Regions from separate parts of the Kribbella sp. NPDC048837 genome, predicted to be linked through region 2. Evidence: riboswitches for the same ligand, from Rfam matches in the RefSeq annotation. Region 2 holds a riboswitch; the other holds the start of a gene.

Region 1 (5,296 bases), on a different contig from region 2:
ATCCTGGACGCGGTCGCGACCTGGAACGAGTTCCTGTTCGCGCTGATCCTGCTGAACTCCGACGCGCACAAGACCATCCCGGTCGGGCTGCTGAACTTCCAGGGCCAGTTCGCCAACAACAACACCGGTCTCGCGGCGGGCATCCTGATCGCCGTGGTGCCGATCCTGATCGCGTACACCTTGCTCCAGCGCTGGATCGTCGGCGGACTGACCGCCGGCGCCACCAAGGGCTGACCACATATGAAGGAGAGATGACGATGACTGACATGCCGGTCTTCGGCGCGGGTATCTGGCATTTCGCGACCTACAAGGACCGCTATGCCACCGACGGCTACGGGCCGCCGGTCGGGTTGCTCGAGCAGATCGACCGGGCCGGCGCCGTCGGCGACCTGTCCGTGGTCGACCTGAACTGGCCGTTCGCCGGGTACGACGGGACGCTGGACGAGGTCAAGGACGCCCTGAAGCGGAACAATCTCAAGGCGATCGCGATCACCCCGGAGATCTACACCCGCGACTTCGTCAAGGGGTCGCTCACCAACCCGGACCCCGCAGTTCGCAAGCAGGCGCTCGAACTGTTGCACCAGGCAACCGAACTGGCGAAGGACCTGGGCTGCTCGTACGTGAAGCTGTGGCCCGGCCAGGACGGCTGGGACTACCCGTTCCAGGTGAACTACCACGACATCTGGAACCTCGCCCTGGACGGCCTGAAGGAGCTCGTCTCGGCGCACCCCGACATCAACTTCGTGATCGAGTACAAGCCGCGCGAGCCCCGGGTCAAGATCATCTTCCCGAACGTCGCACGGACGCTGCTCGGGATCGAGAAGATCGGCCTGCCCAACCTGGGCATCCTGCTCGACTTCGGCCACTCGCTCTACGGCCAGGAGACGCCCGCCGACGCGGCCCAGCTGGCGATCGACTACGGCCGGCTGTTCGCGATCGACGTGAACGACAACCTGCGCGGCTGGGACGACGACATGGTCGTCGGCTCGGTGCATTTGGTCGAGACCTTCGAGTTCTTCCACACCCTGCGCAAGAACAACTGGGAAGGTGTCTGGCAGCTGGACCAGTTCCCGTTCCGTGAGGACAGTGTCGAGGCCGCGAAGCAGGCGATCCGTTTCCTCAAGGCGATCCACCACGCGCTCGACGTCCTGGACGACGAGGCGCTCGCCGCGGCGCAGGCGTCGCACGACGCGCTGGCGGCGCAGCGGCTGGTGCAGAAGGTCCTGCTGAGCTCGATGTCGGAGCTCGCATGACTCTCACAGTCGAGCACGCGACGATGCCGGTGCTCGGGCGGCTGCCGATCCACACCAGCCGCGCAGAGCAGATCGCGCACATCGCCGAGGCCGCCAAGCAGATCCGGATCCAGGACCTCAAGCTGGTCCATCACGCCGGCGCCGGCCACATCGGCGGCGACTTCTCCGCGATCGACATCCTGGCCACCCTGTACGGCGCGGTGCTCGACATCTCACCAGAGACGGTGGACGACCCCGAGCGGGACCGGTTCATCCTGAGCAAGGGCCACGTCGCCGGCGCGCTCTACACGACCCTCGCCGCCTTCGGCATCCTGCCGGTCGAGGAGCTGGCGACGTTCCTCAAGCCGCTGTCGGCGCTCAACGGGCACCCGAACCGGAACAAGGTGGCCGGCGTCGAGGCCAACACCGGTCCGCTCGGTCACGGGCTGCCGATCGCGGTCGGGCACGCCTTGTCGGCCAAGCTCGACGTCTCGCTGCGCCGTACGTATGTGCTGGTCGGGGACGGCGAGCTGCAGGAGGGCAGCAACTGGGAGGCGATGATGGCGGCCTCGCAGTATCAGCTGGACCGGCTGACCGTGATCGTCGACCGGAACCGGCTGCAGCAGGGTGCGACCACCAAGGAGACCAACGACCTCGATCCGCTGCCCGAGAAGGCGACCGCGTTCGGGTTCGCGGTGGTCGAGGTGAACGGCCACGACCACGGTGAGCTGCTCGACGTGCTGTCCGCCGTACCGTTCCGGCCGGGCAAGCCGACGTTCGTGATCGCCCACACGCACAAGGGCCACCCGATCTCGTACATGAGCAACAACGTCGCCTGGCACCACCGCGTGCCGAACGAGGCGGAGTACCAGCAGGCGTTGGCCGAGCTGGAAGCTGTTGTTCCCAGATATGCCAAGGAGCCGGCATGACCGTCGTCCACAGCCCCTCGATCGCCGACCAGCCGCGGTACGACTGCCGGGACGCGTACGTCGACACCCTGGCGGAGCTCGCGCACGCGGACCACCGGATCGTCGGCGTGGTGAACGACTCGGTCGGGTCGAGCAAGCTGAACAGTTTCCGCAAGGCGTTCCCGGACCGGCTGATCAACGTCGGCATCGCCGAGCAGGACATGGTCGGGGTCGCCTCCGGCCTGGCCAACGGAGGCCGCATCCCGTTCGTCTCGGCCGCGTCGTGCTTTCTGACCGGCCGCGCGCTGGAGCAGATCAAGGCCGATGTCGCCTACTCGAACACCAACGTGAAGCTCTGCGGCATGAGCCCGGGCGTCGCGTACGGCGAACTCGGCCCGACGCACCACTCGGTCGAGGACATCGCCTGGTTGCGGGCGATCGCCAACATGACCGTGATCGTGCCGGCCGACCCGATCGAGACCGCGGCGGCGCTGCGGTGGGCGGCCGCCTCGGACGGGCCGGTGTTCATCCGGGTCAGCCGGATGAGCGTGCCCAAGGTGTACGCCGACGACTACGAGTTCCAGCTGGGCAGGGCGATCACGGTTCGCGATGGTGGCGACGTGACGCTGATCAGCAACGGGACCGTGCTGTGGCGGGCGATCGCCGCGGCCGAACGGCTCGCCGAGGAGGGGATCTCGGCCCGGGTGCTGTCGATGCCGACGGTGAAGCCGCTGGACATCGACGCCGTGGTCGCGGCCGCGCGGGAGACGGCCGGAATCGTGACCGCCGAGGAGGCGGTGTCCGGTGGCGGCCTCGGCGGGGCCGTCGCGGAGACCGTCGTCCAGCATCATCCGGCCAGGGTGTCGATCCTCGGGTTCCCCGAGTTCGCCCCCACGGGCTCGGCCGGCTACCTGCTGGACCGGTACGGGCTCTCGCCGGACGGCATCGCGGACGCCGCCCGGCGGCTGGTCACGACAGGTAAGTGACCAGGTCGGCGATCGAGATCATCGCGAAGCCATGGGTATCGGCGAACGTGCGCAGGTCGGCGCCGGTCATCAGAGTGCCGTCGTCGTTCATCAGCTCGCCGATCACGCCGACCGGTGGCAGTCCGGCGAGCCGGACGAGCTCGACGGTGGCCTCGGTGTGACCGGGCCGCTGCCGGACCCCGCCGTCGACCGCGCGCAGCGGCAGGATGTGACCGGGCCGGATCAGATCCGCGGGCCGGGCCGCCGGGTCGGCCAGCACGCGGACGGTCCGGGCCCGGTCGGCGGCCGAGATGCCGGTGCCGACGCCGGTGCTCGCGTCGATCGAGACGGTGTAGGCCGTCCGCAGGCTGTCCTGGTTGTGCGGCACCATCAGCGGCAGCTCGAGCTTGTCGAGGATCTCGGCCGCGGACGGCGCGCAGACGTACCCGCTGGTGTGGCGGACGAGCAGCGCCATCAGTTCGGGGGTGGCCAGGCTCGCGGCGAAGGTCAGGTCGCCCTCGTTCTCGCGGTCCTCGTCGTCGACGACCACGACGGGTCGCCCGAGGGCGATCTCGTCGATCGCTCGCTGAATGGTGTCCAAAGTGGTCGCGGTGCTCACGGTCGCTGTCCTCTCGGCGTGACATGGCATGGCACTCCGGGGCAACGACAAGCTCCACGAGACCGCACGACGGCAGGCGTCGCACGGGCACCGCGAAGACTGCCACGTGCGTCTTCCCATCCGGACTTTCACCGTCGGTCCCGGAGTTCCACCAGGTCAACCGGACACCCTCGCGGGTGCACGGGTCGCGGACTGTCACCGCCGGCTCGGAATTTCACCGACCCCAGAGCACGTGTGGTCTTGCAGATTCAGCGGTCAGTTTATCGGTCCGAACCCCCCTCGGGAGTGTCATGTCCATCTCAGTCGTCTGGCGTCCGATCGAACTCTCGCTGACTTCCGCGGAGGAGTGGGTGGAGTTCGAGCACGAGAGCGGCCTCCGGTTGCGGCGTCCGGTGTTCGCCGACGGCGGCGATACCTGGAAGGTCCGCTTCGCGGCCCCCGAACCCGGTCGCTGGACCTGGTCGGGCGGTGAGTTCACGGTCGGGGTCGCCGAGGACGAGCCGAATCCGTTCTACCGGCACGGGTTCTGGCGGATGGCGCCCGGCGGCCGCAGCCTGGTGCACGCCGACGGGACGCCCGCGATCCTGGTCGCGGACACCGCGTGGGCGCTGCCGTGGCGGGCGACGCCCGAGCAGGTCCGCGAGTACGCCGCCGACCGGCAGGCCAAGGGGTTCAACGCGGTCCTGCTGATGACCGTCCAGCCGGACATGCGCGCGGTCGGGCCGCGCGACCGGACCCAGGACGAGGGCTTCGACGTGGCCTTCGAGGATCTCGCCGACGGGCATCTGCGGGAGCCGAACTTCGCGTACTTCCAGTACCTCGACGAGCTGCTCACGATCCTGGTCGAGCACGGGCTGGTCCCGGTCCTGCAGCCCGTGTTCCAGGGCTTCGGGTGGAAGGGCCTCGACGTCGCCGGCACCGTCGTACCGCCGGCTGAGTACGCCGCGTACTGCCGCTACCTCGTCGCCCGGTACGGCGCTCAGCCCGCGATCTACCTGGTCGGCGGGGACGGGACGGGGTTCGAGCCGCAGGTCGCCGCGGGTGGCGCCGAGGTCCACGCGGCGGACTGCTACGGCCAGCCGACGGGCATCCACTACCGGCCACACATCCACGCGCGGGCTCACCAGGACGCGGACTGGCTGGACTTCCAGTGGTGCCAGACCGGACACACGGGTGAACACGTGCCGGAACGCGTGGCGGACATGTGGCGGAACGAACCCGTACGGGCGGTCGCGAACGGCGAACCGACGTACGAGAACACCGGCCGGACCGGCGTGGGAGCCGGCTGGTGGCAGGGGCACGAGGCGTGGAGCAACCTGTGCGCGGGCGGGACGATGGGCGTCGTCTACGGTGCCGGCAGTCTGTGGCAGTGGCGGTTGCATCCCGACGAGCCCGGTCACTCCGACTTCTTCCTCGCCCCGGGCGCGGGCTGGCGGGAGGCGATCGGCTTCGAGGGATCGACGTACGTCGGTCTGCTCGGGAAGATCCTGGCCGGGCTGCCGACGACGGACCTGGTGCCGGACTGGACCCGGGTGATCTCGGGCCGGGCGCTGCGCGGGGCCGACGGTCTGC
Region 2 (5,296 bases):
CGGCCGCACAACCACCGGCCCCACAACCACCGGCCGCACAACCGCCGGTCGCACAGCAACCGGCCGCACAACCGTTGGCCGCACCGCAACCGGTCGCACAGCAATCGGACGCACCGCAACCGGTCGCACAGCAATCGGACGCACCGCAACCGGTCGCACAGCAATCGGACGCACCGCAACCGGTCACGCAGCCGTCGCCTCCGGAGCACGCGGTTCAGCGGCAACCGGCTCTGCAACGTGCGGCTGCGGAGCAGACGGTTGTACCTCAGTTGGCGGCACTGCGACAAGAGGGTCCGCGACGTCTGGGAGCGGCGGGTCAGGAGGCTGGCTCGCCGGTGACCGCGCGGCCGACTGACAAGCGGGTCACGACGAGCGCCGAGGCGCTACGAACCCCACCTGATAGCCGGGTGCAGGTTTCGGTCGATCATGGGGAGCAGAGGGACGTTGTCGGGCGGTCGCGGCGGGTGTTGGTGGTGATGGCTGTTGTGAGCTTTGTCGGGGCGGCCGGGCTGCTTGGGGCAGCCGGGTGGCTCTTGGTTCGATGAGGCCGGCCGATCGTTCGATGGCCCGGGGTGATCTTCGATGACACGGGCTGATGCTTTGGTGACTCGGGCCAGTCGGGCTCGGGTTCGGCGGCTGGTGGGGGCGCTGGCGGTTACGACCACGGTTGGGTATGGCGTGCTGACGTATGCGTTCAGCGTGCTGCTCGGGCCGATGAGCGACGAGTTGGGCATCTCGACGACGACCGCGGTTGGGGCGTCGACGACCGCTGTGCTGGTGAGTGGACTGATGTCTATCCCGGTTGGACGCTGGCTTGATGCGCGGGGCGGGCGGGGGTTGATGACGTGGGGCTCGGTTCTGGCGGCGGTTGCGGTGCTCGGGTGGTCGCAGGTGGAGAGCACCGGGCAGTTGTACGGCGTCTTTGTCGGGATCGGGATTGCCTCGGCGATGGTGTTGTATCCGCCGGCGTTCGCGGTGGTGGTGGCTGCGGCGGCTCCGGCGACTCGGACGAACGCGATTCTGACCATCACGTTGGTCGGTGGGCTCGCTAGCTCGATCTTCCTGCCTCTCACCGGTCACCTCGTCCATGCGTATGGCTGGCGGACCACGCTGGTTCTGCTGGCTGGTCTGCTCGCCGTGACCACGATCCCGTTGCATCTGTTCGCGGTACGCCGGGTCGCGCCGCAGCCTGCGGTTGCCGGAAAGCGGACCGGGGCGCCTGGGCGGGTGCTGCGGGATCCCGGGTTTTGGTTGCTGGCTGGGGCGTTCGTTGTGCACAGTGCGGCGTTGGCGGTGATCTCGGTTCATCTGGTGCTTTACCTGATCAGCCTGGGGCATCCGCCGGCGCGGGCGGCGACGTTGGCTGGGCTGCTCGGGTTGTTGTCGGTGACGGGGCGGTTGGTGACGAGTCTGTCGGCGCGGTGGTTGCCGATGGCGACGATCACCGCGGGGATCCTCTTCCTCCAGGGGGTGGCGATCTCCTTGTTGCCGCTGGTCGGGCGGCAGGTCGTCGGGGCGGTTGGTTGTCTGGTGGTGTTCGGGCTCGGGTTCGGGGTGTCGTCGATCGCTACGCCGGCGATCCTGCTCGGTCGGTACGGCGCGACCGGGTTCGGCACCATCTCCGGGATGCTGACGACGCCGACCACGATCGCGAAGGCGCTCGGGCCGCTGGCTGGGGCCGGGCTGGCCGAGGCCTTCGGGTATCGGCCGCTGATCCTGACAGTCGCCGTGGCGTGCGGCGTCGCGGCCGTCGCACTCGCCCTCACCCGGCGGATGCCACCCAAGCGCGGGGCCCTCGAAGCCGATGACGCCCCGAGCGGATGACAGCTCCAGCGGACAGTGCCCGAGGTGGTGGGTGAGCGGCGAGCGGGACGGTGCCGGGGTGAGTGAGTCCCGAGCGGGACAGTGCCCGGCGTGGGTGAGCCGCGAGCGGGACAGTGCCCGGCGTGGGTGAGCCGCGAGCGGGACGCTGCCCGGCGTGGGTGAGCCGCGAGCGGGACGGTGCCGAGGGTGGGTGAGTGTCGAGCGGGAGGGTGCCCGGGGTGGTGGGTGAGCCGAAGACGGGAGGTCGCCCCGGCGGATGACGGCCGCCGGCGGATGGCGCGCGGAGTGGGTGACGCGTCCAGCGGTAGTGCCCGGGGTGGGTCAGCCGCGAGCGGGATGGTGTCCAGGGTGGAGGACGCGCCGGGCGGTCCGGCGGATGAGGGCCGGTCGAGGACCAGGATGTGACCTGGGTCGTGGTGGTGATTGGGGGGAGGGGCATACTTGAATCACGAGTGAACCCACTCGCGTGCTCCGGGGTCGGTGTAATTCCGAGCCGGCGGTGACAGTCCGCGACCCGGCCGCTGCGGTTTGGCGGTTGGTTGACCTGGTGGAATTCCAGGACCGACGGTGAAAGTCCGGATGGGAGGCGCACGCGATCGGCGGGTGCGCTCTGGCGTCCGGTGACGCTGCCCGCGGTGGGCGGCGGTCCGGCGGGTAGCGACCAGGCCCGCGCGGAGCACCCGGACGGCAGCGCGTGTGCGCCGGTTGTCATGGCCCCGGAGTGCGTCCGTGACAACGAGGGGCCGTAGTGAGCAACGTTTCGCCGATCGACGTCGCCTGGATGCGGCGTGCGATCGAGTTGGCCGCGAAAGGTATCGGCGGCACGCATCCCAACCCGGTGGTCGGCTGCGTGATCACCGGGCGGGACGGGCATCCGGTGGGTGAGGGCTTCCATGCCGTTGCCGGTGGCCCCCACGCCGAGATCGTCGCCCTGCGGATGGCGGGGTCGCTCGCGCGGGGCGGTACGGCGTACGTGACGCTGGAGCCCTGTAATCACACCGGCCGGACCGGGCCGTGTGCCGATGCGCTGATCGAGGCCGGGATCACCCGCGTCGTGTACGCCGTACCCGACCCGAACAACCAGGCCGCCGGTGGTGCCGAGAGGCTCCGGAGCAAGAACATCCGGGTCGAGGAAGGCGTCCTGTACGCCGAGGCCGAGGCCGTCAACCACGTCTGGCTGCACAGCGTGCGGATGGGCCGGCCGTTCGTCACCTGGAAGTTCGCCACCACCCTCGACGGGAAGTCGGCGGCTCCGGATGGCACCAGCCGGTGGATCACCGGTCCGCTCGCGCGGGCCGACGTACACCGGCATCGGGCCGAATGCGACGCCATCGTGGTCGGCACCCAGACCGTACTGAACGACGATCCCGAACTCACGGTCCGCGACGAGCACGGCGTACCGGCCGTACGGCAGCCGCTCCGGGTCGTCGTCGGCGATCGTGAGATCCCACCGACCGCGCGGGTCCGCAACGACCGCGCGGAGACTCTGCTGCTGCCCACCCACGATCCCGCCGAGGTACTCCGGCAGCTGGACGACCGGCAGATCCGGCACCTCTGGCTCGAAGGCGGCCCGACGCTGGCCGCCGCGTTCCTCCGTGCCCAGCTGGTCGACCAGATCGTCGCGTACGTCGCCCCGGCCGTGCTCGGCTCCGGGTACGGCGCGATCGGCGACCTGGGCGCGGAATCGATCGACCACCTGCGGCGGTTCAAGCTAGCGGACGTCACCCGCCTCGGCGACGACGTCCGGCTGACCCTGACGCCGCTCGACTCGCAAAGGAAATCCTGAATGTTCACCGGAATCGTCGAGGAGCTCGGCACCGTCGAAGCCCTCGACCTGCTCGAAGGTGACGCCGCCCGGCTCACCATCCGCGGCCCGAAGGTGACCGAGGACGCCGGCCACGGCGACTCGATCGCGGTCAACGGGTGCTGCCTGACCGTGGTCGAGACCGGCGACGGTACGTTCACCGCCGACGTGATGCGCGAGACGCTCGAGCGCACCAGCCTGGGCCAGGCGACCAAGGGGGCGCGGGTCAACCTGGAGCGCGCGATTGCCGCCCACGAGCGGCTCGGCGGCCACATCGTCCAGGGCCACGTCGACGGCGTCGGTACGATCGCCAGCCGCACGCCGTCCGAGCATTGGGAGAACGTCCGGGTCGCCGCACCCGCGAGCATCCTCAGGTACGTCGCCGAGAAGGGCTCGATCGCCATCGACGGCGTCTCGCTCACTGTCACCGACGTGGACGACAGCAGCGGCACCTTCGGGGTCAGTCTGATCCCGACCACGCTCGAACTCACCGTCCTGGGGCGTAACCACGTCGGCGACACCGTCAACCTCGAGGTCGATGTGATCGCGAAGTACGTCGACCGTCTGCTCAACGGAGGAACCAAGTGAACCCGGTCGACTGGCTGCTGCACGCCCAGGTGACGATCGCCGGCTCGCCCGTCCTGGTCCGCGAGATCGTCGGCAACGTGTTCGGTCTCGGCAGTGCCCTGTTCGGCATGCGCCGGCTGGTCGCCGCGTGGCCGGTCGGCATCATCGGCAACGTTCTGCTGTTCACCGTGTTCGTCGGCGGGATCTTCGACACCCCGCAGGACAAGGACCTCTGGGGCCAGGCCGGCCGCCAGGTGTTCTTCGCGATCATCAGCCTCTACGGCTGGTACCGCTGGTACCAGACCCGCCACCACGGCTCGGCCACCGCGGTCCAGCCGCGCTGGGCGTCGGCCCGCGAGCGGGCCGAACTGCTCGGCATTGCGGTCGTGCTCTACGCGATCGCGTACTTCGTCCTCCGCGAACTGGGCTCGTGGGGTCCGCAGTGGGACGCGTGGATCCTGACCGGCTCGATCCTGGCGACGTACGGGATGGCGCGCGGATTCGTCGAGTTCTGGCTGATCTGGATCGCCGTCGACGTGGTCGGCGTACCGCTGCTGGTACAGGCGAAGTTCTACCCGTCGGCGACGATGTACGTCGTCTACGGACTGTTCTGCGTGATCGGGTTCGCCTCGTGGTGGCAGATCCAGAACCGTGAACGCACCTCGACTCCGGAACCAGTGGTGGTGGGCTGACATGGGTGACGTACTGAAGCTCGACACGATCGAGCACGCGATCGACGAGATCCGGGCCGGCCGGCCCGTCATCGTGGTCGACGACGAGGACCGCGAGAACGAGGGCGACCTCATCTTCGCCGCGTCCAAGGCGACCCCGGAGCTGCTGGCGTTCCTGATCCGGTACAGCTCCGGCGTGGTCTGTGTCCCGATGGAGGGCGCCGAGCTCGACCGGCTCGGGATCCCGCTGATGACCCCGCACAACCGGGAGCGGATGCGTACGGCGTACACGATCTCGGTCGATGCCCGTGACGGCATCAGCACCGGGATCTCGGCGGCCGACCGGGCCCGGACGATCCGGGTGCTGACCGACTCGGCGTCGGAGCCGTACGACCTGGTCCAGCCCGGCCACGTGTTCCCGCTGCGCGGG

Evidence for each region. A riboswitch is a leader RNA that binds a small molecule or an ion and turns the genes downstream of it on or off. The one in region 2 is predicted to bind FMN.
Region 1: linked by a shared signal. The riboswitch ahead of ribB (3,4-dihydroxy-2-butanone-4-phosphate synthase) and the one ahead of ribD (bifunctional diaminohydroxyphosphoribosylaminopyrimidine deaminase/5-amino-6-(5-phosphoribosylamino)uracil reductase RibD) in region 2 are both predicted to bind FMN.

Annotation. Positions count from the first base shown of each region.
Region 1 covers NZ_JBVJHF010000002.1:179,372-184,667, forward strand. The annotation lists gene ACZ6O0_RS08835 (carbohydrate ABC transporter permease) at 1-234, shown strand, start outside; gene ACZ6O0_RS08840 (sugar phosphate isomerase/epimerase family protein) at 258-1,253, shown strand; gene ACZ6O0_RS08845 (transketolase) at 1,250-2,161, shown strand; gene ACZ6O0_RS08850 (transketolase family protein) at 2,158-3,126, shown strand; gene ribB (3,4-dihydroxy-2-butanone-4-phosphate synthase) at 3,110-3,724, opposite strand; FMN riboswitch at 3,827-3,960, opposite strand; gene ACZ6O0_RS08860 (glycoside hydrolase family 140 protein) at 4,015-5,296, shown strand, end outside.
Region 2 covers NZ_JBVJHF010000005.1:574,028-579,323, forward strand. The annotation lists gene ACZ6O0_RS26185 (serine/threonine-protein kinase) at 1-545, shown strand, start outside; gene ACZ6O0_RS26190 (MFS transporter) at 679-1,824, shown strand; FMN riboswitch at 2,287-2,420, shown strand; gene ribD (bifunctional diaminohydroxyphosphoribosylaminopyrimidine deaminase/5-amino-6-(5-phosphoribosylamino)uracil reductase RibD) at 2,573-3,610, shown strand; gene ACZ6O0_RS26200 (riboflavin synthase) at 3,611-4,216, shown strand; gene pnuC (nicotinamide riboside transporter PnuC) at 4,213-4,887, shown strand; gene ACZ6O0_RS26210 (bifunctional 3,4-dihydroxy-2-butanone-4-phosphate synthase/GTP cyclohydrolase II) at 4,889-5,296, shown strand, end outside.